Regions from separate parts of the Pseudoalteromonas sp. NZS71_1 genome, predicted to be linked through region 2. Evidence: predicted binding sites of a transcription regulator. Region 2 holds the regulator's gene; each other region holds the start of a gene.
What was found. Region 2 encodes ArgR, which controls arginine synthesis, uptake and breakdown. Its sites were predicted from a motif close to ANTGAATANNTATTCANT; they were not measured.

Region 1: the regulator ArgR is predicted to act here: its motif matches at 1,731-1,748, upstream of I6F43_RS13505 (OadG family protein).
Region 3: the regulator ArgR is predicted to act here: its motif matches at 2,188-2,205, upstream of argC (N-acetyl-gamma-glutamyl-phosphate reductase).

The regions. Positions count from the first base shown of each region.
Region 1 covers NZ_JADYXM010000009.1:21,410-25,601, forward strand. Annotated here, with positions in the region: gene csrA (carbon storage regulator CsrA) at 9-200, shown strand; gene I6F43_RS13490 (YcxB family protein) at 251-718, opposite strand; gene I6F43_RS13495 (hypothetical protein) at 851-1,042, opposite strand; gene I6F43_RS13500 (DUF1328 domain-containing protein) at 1,101-1,274, opposite strand; gene I6F43_RS13505 (OadG family protein) at 1,794-2,036, shown strand; gene oadA (sodium-extruding oxaloacetate decarboxylase subunit alpha) at 2,048-3,829, shown strand; gene I6F43_RS13515 (sodium ion-translocating decarboxylase subunit beta) at 3,843-4,192, shown strand, end outside.
Region 2 covers NZ_JADYXM010000005.1:171,548-175,739, forward strand. Annotated here, with positions in the region: gene I6F43_RS10160 (ABC transporter permease) at 1-322, shown strand, start outside; gene I6F43_RS10165 (ABC transporter ATP-binding protein) at 323-1,372, shown strand; gene I6F43_RS10170 (Dyp-type peroxidase) at 1,421-2,320, shown strand; gene argR (transcriptional regulator ArgR) at 2,328-2,795, opposite strand; gene mdh (malate dehydrogenase) at 3,021-3,953, shown strand; gene ispB (octaprenyl diphosphate synthase) at 4,040-4,192, opposite strand, start outside.
Region 3 covers NZ_JADYXM010000002.1:259,223-263,414, reverse strand. Annotated here, with positions in the region: gene I6F43_RS04060 (hypothetical protein) at 1-905, shown strand, start outside; gene argE (acetylornithine deacetylase) at 971-2,131, opposite strand; gene argC (N-acetyl-gamma-glutamyl-phosphate reductase) at 2,356-3,366, shown strand; gene argB (acetylglutamate kinase) at 3,367-4,134, shown strand; gene I6F43_RS04040 (ornithine carbamoyltransferase) at 4,142-4,192, shown strand, end outside.

The DNA.
Region 1 (4,192 bases), on a different contig from region 2:
GCAAGAGAATGCTAATACTAACTCGTAGAGTAGGTGAAACCCTAATGATTGGTGACGAAGTAACAGTTACTGTTCTAGGTGTTAAAGGAAATCAAGTTCGAATCGGTGTTAATGCACCAAAAGACGTATCAGTGCATCGTGAAGAGATTTACATGCGCATACAAGCTGAAAAGTCGAACCCTAATCCGGGCAATGCTTAATCAACACGTATACGTAGTTGAGTAATTAACTCAACTAGTCAAAAAGCCACTCACTGAGTGGCTTTTTTGTTTATAAAAACGAGTGTTTCTGGGGTTAGTATTTGTTTTGAAATGTACTGCATTCCGCTTTTATTTTTAATAATAATACCTTGCTGAGTATCTATTACTTCGCTTATGTCTTGCCAAGTTAGCTGAAAGCTTTTGTAATGATTAGCCGATTTAATGCCTTCTTCATCAAAGGTAAGTGTTACCTCAGAGCCTGACGCTCTGCTGAGCATTTGTCTGGTTACCCACCAAGGTCTGCGATAGTAAAAAGCGACGCACTCTAGTACACCTAGCATGATCATAAACGATCCTAAGTAATGATCGTTTAAAACATAAATGCCAAATAAACCAAGCGCAACGAGGAGTACAAGTAAAAAGTACTTAGGTTTGGCGCGCTTACTGTACGGGAGTGACTCATCAAAGCACTCGTAAAAGTAAGGTTTATCTAGTGTGTAGGTTGTTGTAAATGCCATATTGCCTTGCTTTAAATATCGTTTTTTTTATTTTAACAAGCTAACCGCTAAATGAGCAGCTTTATAGTCAGTGATTTTATTACAGACACAAAAAAACGGCCCTAAGGCCGTTTTTTAGCGATACAAGAAGAATTAACAGTTAGTTTCTTCAGCGTTTACGCCTTCTTTAACATTTTCACATGCATCTTCTACTTTGTTTTGCACGTCAGTTACTGCTTCGTCAATACGTTCGCCTGCGTCTTCTGCGTGATTGTCTTCACAACCCATGATGAAGAAACTTGCGAATAGACCGATTAGTGCTGCTTTTACAGTTGTTGAATTCATAATGTAATTCCTTGTAAGTATTAATTAAATTTTAGTGTTTGTTAGTTGAATGCTTTATCTACCTGGGTGATTTACCACGTAGTGCACCTGAAACTAATGAGATCACTAAAAGTACTAAAAATATAAAAAATATAATTTTTGCTATACCAGCTGCGGCACCTGCGATGCCACCAAAACCTAACACTGCAGCGATTAAAGCAATAACTAAAAATGTAATTGTCCAGCGTAACATTGTTTTCTCCTTGGTTATCAAATTTGCTCACAATAACTAATGCCAGTTATATGCCAAAGTTTATTTTTGTTTTATATCAGGTAGTTATGGTTTTTAACTGTGTTTTTAGTTATTAGTTAGTTAGTAATTTTTACGCTTTGTTATGTAAGTTATTCACACTGTTACAAGTTACCGGTAAATATTCACTAAAAATAATGTTTTTGGTAAGACCAATTAACAATTGATGTGTGTTTTTGTACTTATTATAAAATTTGGCGGTTATTTTTATTAAGTTGAATAGTTAATTAACAACTTCCATATAACTATTAGCTATAGTCGTTATTTTCTGTATGTATTGTAGGGCGCATGATTGCTGGGTTATGGCATGTAAATTTGTTGAGTGTTATGTTGTTTATAGTTTAATTGGTTTTACCAATTTACAAGATGTAGACAAAGCGACTAGTTTTGTTATTATCCAGTGAATAAATATTTAATTAAATCGATTTTTTATTTTCGATATGGGTTTCAAGGGGGAGAAAAATGGATATAGGTGCTCTACTCACAACGGCTGGTAGCTTAATGCTAACTGGTATGGTTGGGGTGTTTGTATTTCTGTCGATATTAATTGGTGCAGTAACGCTTATGTCTAATTTGGTGACGCGCTATAGCGAACCAGAGGCATCACCAGCTAAATCACCGTCTTTTAAATCTCAAGGTGTGCCTAATGAGCACATCGCTGCTATTAGTGCTGCCATTGCTCAGTACAAATCAAATAATAAATAAGGGGCACACACATGGCTAAATTAAAATTAACAGAATTGGTATTACGCGATGCGCACCAATCATTGCTCGCAACACGTATGCGCCTAGACGATATGCTACCTATTGCTAGCAAGCTAGATGATGCAGGTTATTGGTCTATTGAATCGTGGGGCGGTGCTACATTTGATTCGTGCATTCGTTATTTAGGCGAAGATCCTTGGGAGCGTATTCGTGCGCTTAAAAAAGCGATGCCTAATACTAAACAGCAAATGCTATTACGCGGTCAAAACCTATTAGGCTACCGCCATTACGCTGATGATGTAGTTGAAAAGTTTGTAGAACGCGCACATAAAAATGGCGTTGACGTATTTCGTATTTTCGATGCAATGAACGATGTACGTAACCTAGAAACAGCGATTAAAGCGGCTATAAAAGTAGGCGCACATGCTCAAGGTACTATTTCGTACACAGTAAGTCCTGTTCATACGCTTGATATGTGGCTGACTCTTGCTAAGCAATTAGAAGATTTAGGCTGTCACTCAATTTGTATTAAAGACATGGCGGGTTTATTAAAGCCGTACGATGCTGAAAAACTAATTAAAGCACTTAAAGAAACCGTATCGGTTCCTATTGCTATGCAGTGCCACGCTACAACAGGTTTAAGTACTGCGACTTATCAAAAAGCGATTGATGCAGGCATTGATATGCTTGATACCGCTATTTCATCAATGAGTATGACTTACGGACACACAGCAACTGAAACTATTGTATCGATAGTTGAAGGAACTGAGCGCGATACCGACCTTGATTTAAACCACCTAGAAGAAATTGCTGCTTACTTTAGAGATGTACGTAAAAAATATGCGGCATTTGAAGGTAGCTTAAAAGGGGTTGATGGTCGTATTTTACTAGCTCAAGTACCAGGTGGCATGCTTACAAACATGGAAAACCAACTTAAAGAGCAAGGCGCGGCAGATAAGCTTAATGAAGTTTTGCTTGAGATCCCACGCGTACGTGAAGATCTTGGTTTTTTACCTTTAGTAACACCCACGTCGCAAATTGTAGGTACTCAAGCAGTACTTAACGTGCTAACCGGTGAGCGTTATAAAACAATCACTAAAGAAACTGCTGGCGTATTAAAAGGTGAATATGGCTTAACACCAGCACCAATGAATAAAGAGCTACAAGAGCGTGTGCTTGATGGAGCAGAGGTTATTACTTGTCGCCCTGCAGATAACATTGCACCAGAGCTTGCAACGCTTGAAGCTGAATTATTAAAAGAAGCGCAAGAGCAAGGTTTAACACTTGCTGATGAGCAAATTGATGACGTACTAACTTATGCATTATTTCCACAAGTTGGTTTGAAATTTATTAAAAATCGTAATAACCCTGATGCATTTGAGCCTATTCCTACCGTTGAAGATAAGAGCAATAAGGCAGCACCAAAATCGGGATCAAATAATAACAGCGTTAAAGCTGAGCAATACAGCGTAAAAGTAGATGGTAAAGTTTACGACGTAGTAGTGGCGCAAGGTGGTGAGCTAAAAGAAGTAACATTAAAAGACTCTGAGCACATTCCTCAGTCTGCTTCAGTTGCATCGGGTGAAACACTTAATGCCCCTTTAGCCGGTAATATTTTTAAGATTAAGGTAAAAGCTGGGCAAGTTGTTAACGAAGGTGATGTAGTGATTATTATGGAAGCCATGAAAATGGAAACCGAAATACGCGCAATGCATACCGGAACTATTGCCGAAGTGTTGGTTGGTGAAGGCGATGCCGTAACTACCGGCGACGCTATGATTGCATTAGCTTAGGAGCAAATAGAGGATGGACGGTATTTTAAACCTCTGGAATGCGACCGGCATTGCTAACTTTACAATCCCATCGTTAATAATGATTGCGGTAGGGTGTTTATTACTGTTTTTAGCGATAGCTAAAGGCTTTGAACCTCTATTATTATTACCAATTGGTTTTGGTGCAATTTTAACAAATATACCTGTGGCGGGATTGTCAGACCCAGGTGGGCTTTTGTACTACGTTTATTACGTGGGTATTGATACGGGGATTTTTCCGTTATTAATATTTATGGGAGTAGGGGCGCTGACCGATTTTAGCGCACTTATTGCAAATCCACGTATGTTGCTATTAGGTGCGGCGGCACAGTTTGGTATTTTTGC
Region 2 (4,192 bases):
TTTTTTACGTATTAGCCCATCACTTGATATGGCAAGCCAATCAATGGGTAAAAGCCAAGGACAAACACTGCGTTTAGTGCACCTACCTTTACTGCGAAGAGGATTGCTTACTGCTGCGTTATTGGTATTTATTGAGTGCATGAAAGAACTGCCGGCTGCGCTATTGCTCAGGCCGTTTAATTTTGAAAGCTTAGCTACTCATGTATTTCAGTATGTGAGCGACGAGCAATTAGAGCTTGCTTCTATATCGGCATTATTTATTGTTATTGTTGGGTTTATTCCTTTGTATTTTATTAATCGTTCTATGGAGCAGCGTAGTTAAATGAGTAGTTTAATTTTACAAGGCGTGAGCTATCACTATAACGGCACAAAGGTTATCCACAATTTAGATTTAACAGTGGGTAAAGATGAAATTGTTTGCCTACTCGGAGCTAGTGGGTGCGGCAAAACGACCACGTTAAAAGCGATTGCAGGTTTAATTGAAGCTAAGCAAGGGTCTATTTTTATAGACGGTAAATTAGTGAGTGATGAGCAATCGTTTGTCTCGCCTGAGCACCGTAACATCGGCATGATGTTTCAAGATTATGCATTGTTTCCGCATTTAACGGTAGCAAATAATATCGCATTCGGGCTTAGTAAAATGAGTAAAGCTCAAAAGCAGCAACGCGTTGATGAAATGCTTAAGCTGGTACATTTAATTGGCTGTGCTGACAGGTTCCCGCATCAGTTATCGGGTGGTCAACAGCAGCGTGTAGCTATTGCTCGTGCATTAGCTTATAAGCCTAGTTTATTGCTACTTGATGAGCCCTTTTCAAATATCGACACACAAGTACGCTTTGAATTAATTGCCGATATACGTCGAATTATTAAGGCAACTCAAGTGTCTGCTGTGTTTGTTACACATTCAAAAGAAGAGGCGTTTGCGTTTTCAGATACACTTGCCATTATGCATCGCGGTAAAATTGAGCAACAAGGCACGCCCGAGCAGCTTTTTGCAGCTCCATGTTCAAAGGAGGTTGCAGAGTTTCTGGGTCAAGGCATATACTTGAGCGCAGAAGTATTAACAGCAACTGAATACAAAACACCATTTGGTTTAGTCGAATCTTATATTGAGAGTAAGCAAAACGTAAGCGTAGGGCTTATATATGTGCGCCCTCATCAAATAGAATTAGTGGCAGATAACCAAAGTGACAAACTCAGCAAGCGAGCTACAATCATAAGTCGTCGCTTTATTGGTTCGGCGTATGTTTATTCACTTGTTATTGATAAACAAGAAATTGAAGTTGCTGCACAATATGGCCAGTCATTTGAAAATAATGAACAGGTTATAATAAAAATAAAACCTCACACGGTGAATTTTTTCGAATCTTAATTAATTTGTTATTCGCTGTGTTTTTATCTGTAAAACTAAGGAATAACAATGGCGCAAGCGCAATCAGGGATTTGTGCTGAAGCAAACTTACACGGTTTGCACTTATTTTTTAATGTGTTTGATGGTCAAGATGAATCACTTCGCGCAAAGTTAAAACAAGTAAGCGCTATTGAAGAAGAATTTAGCGATCAATTTTCAGAATCAATGCTCTCTTGCATGGTTGCTATTGGTGCGCAATATTGGCCGCATATCCTCCCTGAATACATCCCAAGCGAATTACAGAGCTTTCCTAATATAAACCATAGCGATCATCAAATGAGCGTACAACCGTGCGATTTATTTGTGCAAATTCGCTCTGACCGTGAAGACGTTAACCATTTATTTGCGCTGCAAATTTTAAAACTATTTGCTCCCGATGTTGAGCTGGTGGAGCAAATTCGTAATTTTCGCTTTTTAGATGGTCGTGATTTTAATGGTTTTATTTATGGTGGCGACACCGCACATGGAAGAAAAAAGCGCGCTACGGCTTTAATTAGTAGCCCTGGCAATTTTGAAGATCAGGGGAGTTATATTCATGTACAACGCTATAAGCATGACTTAACTATGTGGCAGCACTTATCATTGAGCGAGCAAGAACAAATAATGGGACGTACGCGCCTTGATAACACGCTAATTACCCCTGCGATCGAAACCAGCCATGCTTCGCGAAGTGAGCTAAAAGACGAAGACGGACAACCGCTATTATTAAATCAGAGCATGCCTTATGGCGATGTGTATGAGCAGGGAATGTTATCAATTACATGCTCTTGTACGGGCACCGCATTTGAAAAAGTACTTAATAGTCGTTTAGGGGAAGGGGATTGTTACGACCACTGGCTTGATTTTACTCAAGCCGATATGGGTTCTGCTTTTTTCGCGCCTTCAGTCGGGTTTTTAAAACAAATTTAGTTTGCTATTAAACCGTATCAAATAAAATGCGAACACGTTCAAGTGTTACATCTATTTCAGATATTTTAGCAGGAGCGATAAAAATAGTATCGTCGCCTGCAATTGTTCCTAGTACGCCATCTGCTTTACCTAATGAATCTAATAAACGAGCAATAAGCTGAGCGGCGCCTGGACTGGTACGAATAATGATCATCATTTCGTTGTGCATAATGTCGATTACTAATTGGCGTAATGGGCTTTTAGCCGTAGGTACACCCATTTCAGCAGGTAAGCAGTAAACCATTTCTTGTTTGGCGTTACGTGTGCGTACAGCACCAAATTTACTTAACATGCGCGATACTTTACTTTGGCTTATATTGTCAAAGCCTTGATCTTTTAATGCATCAACTATTTCGCCTTGAGAGCCAAAATTTTCTTCTTTTAATAGTGATTTAAATGCTTTTACCAGTGCTTCTTGTTTATCTTGTGGTTGCATAGTCTTTATTCGTTTTTGTTATTTATGCCGCAAATTCTACACAAAAATGAATAATTATGCAGCAGTTGTTTAGTTAACTTGCCAGTTTGATGCGTTAAATCACAAAAGTTTACGACTATGGTCGAAAATATACTTGAAATAGACAGGATAAATTTGTTTTTAGTCGCTAATTTCATTATCTTAAGAGCCACAAATGTTTCCTACCTCAAATTACGGAGAATTCCAATGAAAGTTGCTGTATTAGGTGCTGCAGGCGGTATCGGCCAAGCGTTGTCTTTATTATTAAAAACAGGCTTACCAGCTGGCTCTGAATTATCACTTTATGATGTTGCACCAGTAGTACCAGGTGTTGCGGTTGACCTTTCTCACATCCCAACAGATGTTAAAGTAGCAGGCTTTGGCGCAGACGAATTAAACAAAGCGCTTGAAGGCTCTGACATCGTTCTTATCCCAGCGGGTATGCCACGTAAACCAGGTATGGATCGTGCTGATTTATTTAATGTAAATGCTGGTATCATCAAAACTTTAGCAGAAGGCATTGTTGCTAGCTGTCCTAAAGCGTTAGTAGGTATTATTACTAACCCAGTAAATGGCACAGTTCCAATCGTTGCTGAAGTATTCAAAAAAGCAGGTACTTACGACGCTAAACGCGTATTCGGTATTACTACGCTTGACGTTATTCGTTCAGAAGCATTTGTTGCTGAACTTAAAGGCGTAGACGTAGCAACTGTGAAAGTACCAGTAATTGGTGGTCACTCAGGCACAACTATTCTTCCTCTACTTTCTCAAGTTGAAGGTGTTTCTTTCACTGATGAAGAAGTTGCTGCACTTACTCCACGTATCCAAAATGCGGGTACTGAAGTTGTAAATGCTAAAGCAGGCGGTGGTTCAGCTACGCTATCTATGGGTGCTGCTGCAGCTCGTTTTTGTATGTCTTTAGTTAAAGGCCTACAGGGTGAAGAAGTTGTAGATTACGCTTACGTTGCTGTTGAAAATGGCGATGCAGAGTACTTTGCACATCCAGTACGTTTAGGTAAAAACGGCGTAGAAGAAATTCTTTCTTACGGCGAACTAAGCGCATTTGAAACAAAAGCAAAAAATGACATGCTTGAAACACTGAAAAAAGACATCAAAGAAGGTGTTGATTTCATGGCGTAATAGCCAAAGTAGAATAACAAAAAAGCCTGCATTTGCAGGCTTTTTTATTGCTCAGAATTAATTTCACACTGTGTAACTAGTTAAAACTAGTGGTCGCGGTCAACCGCAATACGAGCAAGGCTTATGAGTGCTTGCTTATAGTCAGACTCAGCTAAAAAGTCTAAACACGCAATAGCTTTGTCAGCTTCAAGCTCTGCTTTTTGCATTGTAAATTCAAGCGCATTAGTTTGCTTTAGTGC
Region 3 (4,192 bases), on a different contig from region 2:
TTGTAGCTGCGGGCGTTGGTGGCGTGAGCTATGCAAATTATGTAGCTACACAAGAAGTGCGTGCAGAAGTAGATAAGCAACTTGCTTTAGTAAGCGAGCAAACTGGCGCTACATTTAAATACGCTGGTTTATCGGCAAGTGTTATTTCAAAAAGCGTAGAAATAACAAACATGGAAGTAATAAGCCCAGAGGGCGACAATGTTGCTAATATTCAAAGCATTGAAATAACTGGTTACGAGCCAGATAAAATATCACCGCATACATCATTTGATGTAAAAAGCTTTCAGTTTGATAAAGATTTTGTTTCAAAATTACCTGCTGATACAAACGAAATGCTCGCGTCGGCAAGTTACGACTTACATTCATCACTTGATTACGATGAAGAGTCTGGCAATAGTGATGTAGTAGTTAAGCTTGATGCAAAAGACATTGTTAGTTTTAATATGGATATGGGCTTGGCTAATTCAAAAGCATTAATGGATGCTTCATTGGCGATTAGTAAAGCGCAGCAAGAAGCGGGTAACCAGCCACTTACTTATGAGCAAGAGTTACAGCAGCAAACACTTGTTATGCAAGCAATGAGTAAGATAGAGCCGCGCAATGTTAGCTTTGCCTTAAATAACCAAGGTAAGTTAAAAGACTTACTATCAAGTGAGCTTGAAAAGCAAGGCATGACGCTAGAGCAAATGGAAATGATGTTAGAGCAGCAGTTACAACAAGCTCCTGTAACTGAAAATATTGCAGAGGCTTTAACTAGCTTTGCTAAAGGTTTAAATTCATTCAGTGTGTCTGCAAAGCTACCTGAAGGTAAAACTATGATGGAAATTAACCAACAAGTTATGATGCTAGTAGGGCAACCTGAAGAGCTAGTTAAGTTTATTAACTTAGAAGTTAAAGGTGATTAAGCCTTAGTTTTGTATTAATAAAGGCGCCAATTGGCGCCTTTATTATTTTGTGTTGTTATAAGCAGTTAGTAACTCTGATTGCTAAAGCAGTTTGCTTTTATGATATTGGTGATTATTTGTTGTGATGGTTTTATTTTTTCCATCGCTAAAAACTCATCAGGCTGATGCGCTTGGTTAATTGAGCCTGGGCCCATTACGATTGTTTCACAACCGAGTTGCTGGATAAACGGCGCTTCAGTGCAATAATTTACCGCGACCGCTTTTTGCCCCGCTATTTTTTCAGCCATTTTAACTAAAGCACTGTCGGTGCTACCACTAAATGCCGGGATTGGTTCATGTAAATCAATAACGCTCACCGCATTTGGGTATTGCTGATTTATCTCTTTTGTTGCATCAAGCACTAATGCTTGTAGTTCTTGTACACTTAAACCTGGTAATGGGCGCATGTCTATATGCATTTCACAGCAACCACAAATTCTATTCGCATTATCGCCACCATGAATATTACCTAAGTTTAATGTTGGATAAGGAATTTCAAAGTGATTTATTGAATACTTATGCTTTAATTGCTCTTTTAAGATCATCAATTTTGTAATCACTCTATGCATTACTTCAATGGCGTTAAGGCCACGTTCGGGATCTGAGCTATGCCCAGAGCGACCAACCACTCTTATTGCTGTACTCATATGGCCCTTGTGCATAAATACTGGCGTCATATCAGTAGGTTCGCCAATTATACAACGCGCAGGTTTTAAATTAGGGTGCTTACATATTTGCTGTGCACCTGCCATAGTTGTTTCTTCATCGGCAGTGGCGAGTATTAAAATAGGTTGAGTTTGCTGCTTTTCATCAAGTTCACTAATTGCTTGTAATACAAAAGCAAAAAAACCTTTCATATCAATGCTTCCTAGCCCGTACAATTTATTGTCGAGTTCAGTAAGTTTAAACGGATTGTGGTTCCAGCGGCTGTCATCAAAAGGCACTGTATCAGTGTGGCCCGCAAGCATTAACCCGCCATCACCTTTTCCACGCTTTGCTAATAAATTAAAGCGGCCTTTACCTCCTTCTAATTCAATAATTTCACACGTAAAACCGAGTGTTTCGCACCACCTCGCAAGGAGTTCAATTACGTTTTTATTGCTCATACACAAGCTGTCTTCAATTGCACTAATAGAAGGGGCTGCAATCAATTGTTGATACATAGAAATAAACGAAGGCAAAGGCATAAAAAAATCCAAAATTATTATTCAATTTAATTGCATAACAATATAAAAGTATTTATGATGAATATCAATTCACTTTTTAAGCATAAATATATTAAAGTAAAGCTATGGAAATAATGCGACGATAATCTACAAATTCATTAAATTAAGTCTTAATTTAGCGTCTTAGCTAGTTTAAGCGAACAACATATATATTTAGCAGTAAATTTTAAAATAACGAGTAATCAATGAATGTAGTTATTATTGGCGCAAGCGGTTATAGCGGCGCAGAGTTAGCAAGCTTAGTTGCTAATCATCCAAACCTTACCTTAACAGGCTGTTATGTATCTGAGGGTAGCTTAGATAAAAATAAATTACTAAGTGATTTATACCCAGAGCACCTTGGCTTACTAGATTGTCCTTTACTTCCTCTTAGTGCATCAGCTTTTGATGACATTCAAAGTGATGCTGATTATGTATGCTTATGTACCGATCACAAAGTAAGTGTTGATTTAGCGCCTCAATTTTTAGCTATGGGTAAAAAAGTATTTGATTTATCTGGTGGCTATCGCCTAGCAAATAATGATGATTACGTTACTTATTATGGTTTTGAGCATCAACACCCAGAGCTTTTAAATGAAGCGGCTTACGGTTTAGCTGAGTGGAACAGTGATGCTATCGCTAACGCAAAGCTAATTGCTGTTGCAGGCTGTTACCCAACAGCGGCGCTCAATGCACTTAAACCGCTTAAACAAGCAGGCTTATTGAGCAGCGAAAGTATTATTATTAATGCCGTTTCGGGTGTTACGGGTGCCGGGCGTAAAGCGAGTGTAGGAACACATTTTTGTGAGGTATCGCTTGCACCTTATGGTTTGTTTAACCATCGCCACGGTCCTGAAATTGAACAACACCTTGGCCACAAAGTATTATTTACACCGCATCTAGGTAGCTTTGCGCGCGGTATTTTAGAAACTATTTATGTACAACTTAAGCCAGGCGTTACCAAGGAAAACGTTGCATCTGCTTATCAAGTGCTTGCTAACGAACCATTAATTCGTTTGTTAGGCGATAAAATACCGTCAATTAAAGGTGTTGCTAAGCAACCATTTGTTGATATTGGTTGGCAGCAACAAGGCACGCAGTTAATTGTAATGTCTGCCATTGATAACTTATTAAAAGGCGCTGCTGGACAAGCTTTGCAGTGTATTAATATTTCTATGAATTTAGATCACACTACGGGCTTAAAAGGAGCGTTTTAAATGAGTAAAAAAACGTGGGTTATTAAACTCGGTGGTGCAGTACTTAATACAGAAAATGCAGCAAAAGCGTTATTTGACGTGCTAAGCGAGCAAAAAAATGATGAGTTTGTCATTGTTCATGGCGGTGGTTCTTTAGTAGATACATGGCTAAAGCAAGCGGGTTTTGCTAGTGCTAAACACCAAGGTTTACGTATTAGTCCAGCAGAGCAAATGCCTTATATAGTGGGTGCGCTTGCAGGTTGCGCTAATAAACAATTAATGACTCAAGCTATAAGCGCAGGGCATAAGCCTGTCGGCTTAAGTCTTTTTGAGGCGGGTGTGACTGCAACCCAAAAATTAAAAGCGCTTTGCTTAGTGGGTAAATGCACAAGTAACGACGATTCTATCATCAATGATTTACTTAGAATTTCTCGTTTACCTATTGTTAGCTCTATCGGCTTTGATGAACAAGGCTTGTGGTACAACGTAAATGCAGATGAAGCTGCAGCGGCTATTGCCAGTAATTTAAATGCAGAACTAATTTTTATGACGGATGTAGAAGCGGTACTTGACGCAAATAAACAACCGTTACATCAACTTGACACAAAACACATTGATACTTTAATTACAGATGGAGTAATTGTGGGCGGGATGGAGGTCAAAGTTAAGACCAGCCTTCACGCTGCCCAACATTTACGACGCGGTGTGTATATTTCCAGCTGGCAAAAGCCAGAAAATTTAACTGCTCTGCTGCAAGGTGAGCATGTCGGAACAAAGATTACACCATAGGTTTATTATGTTTGAGAATTTTTTAACGGGTTTAGAATTAGATCAAGAAGGCGCTCTT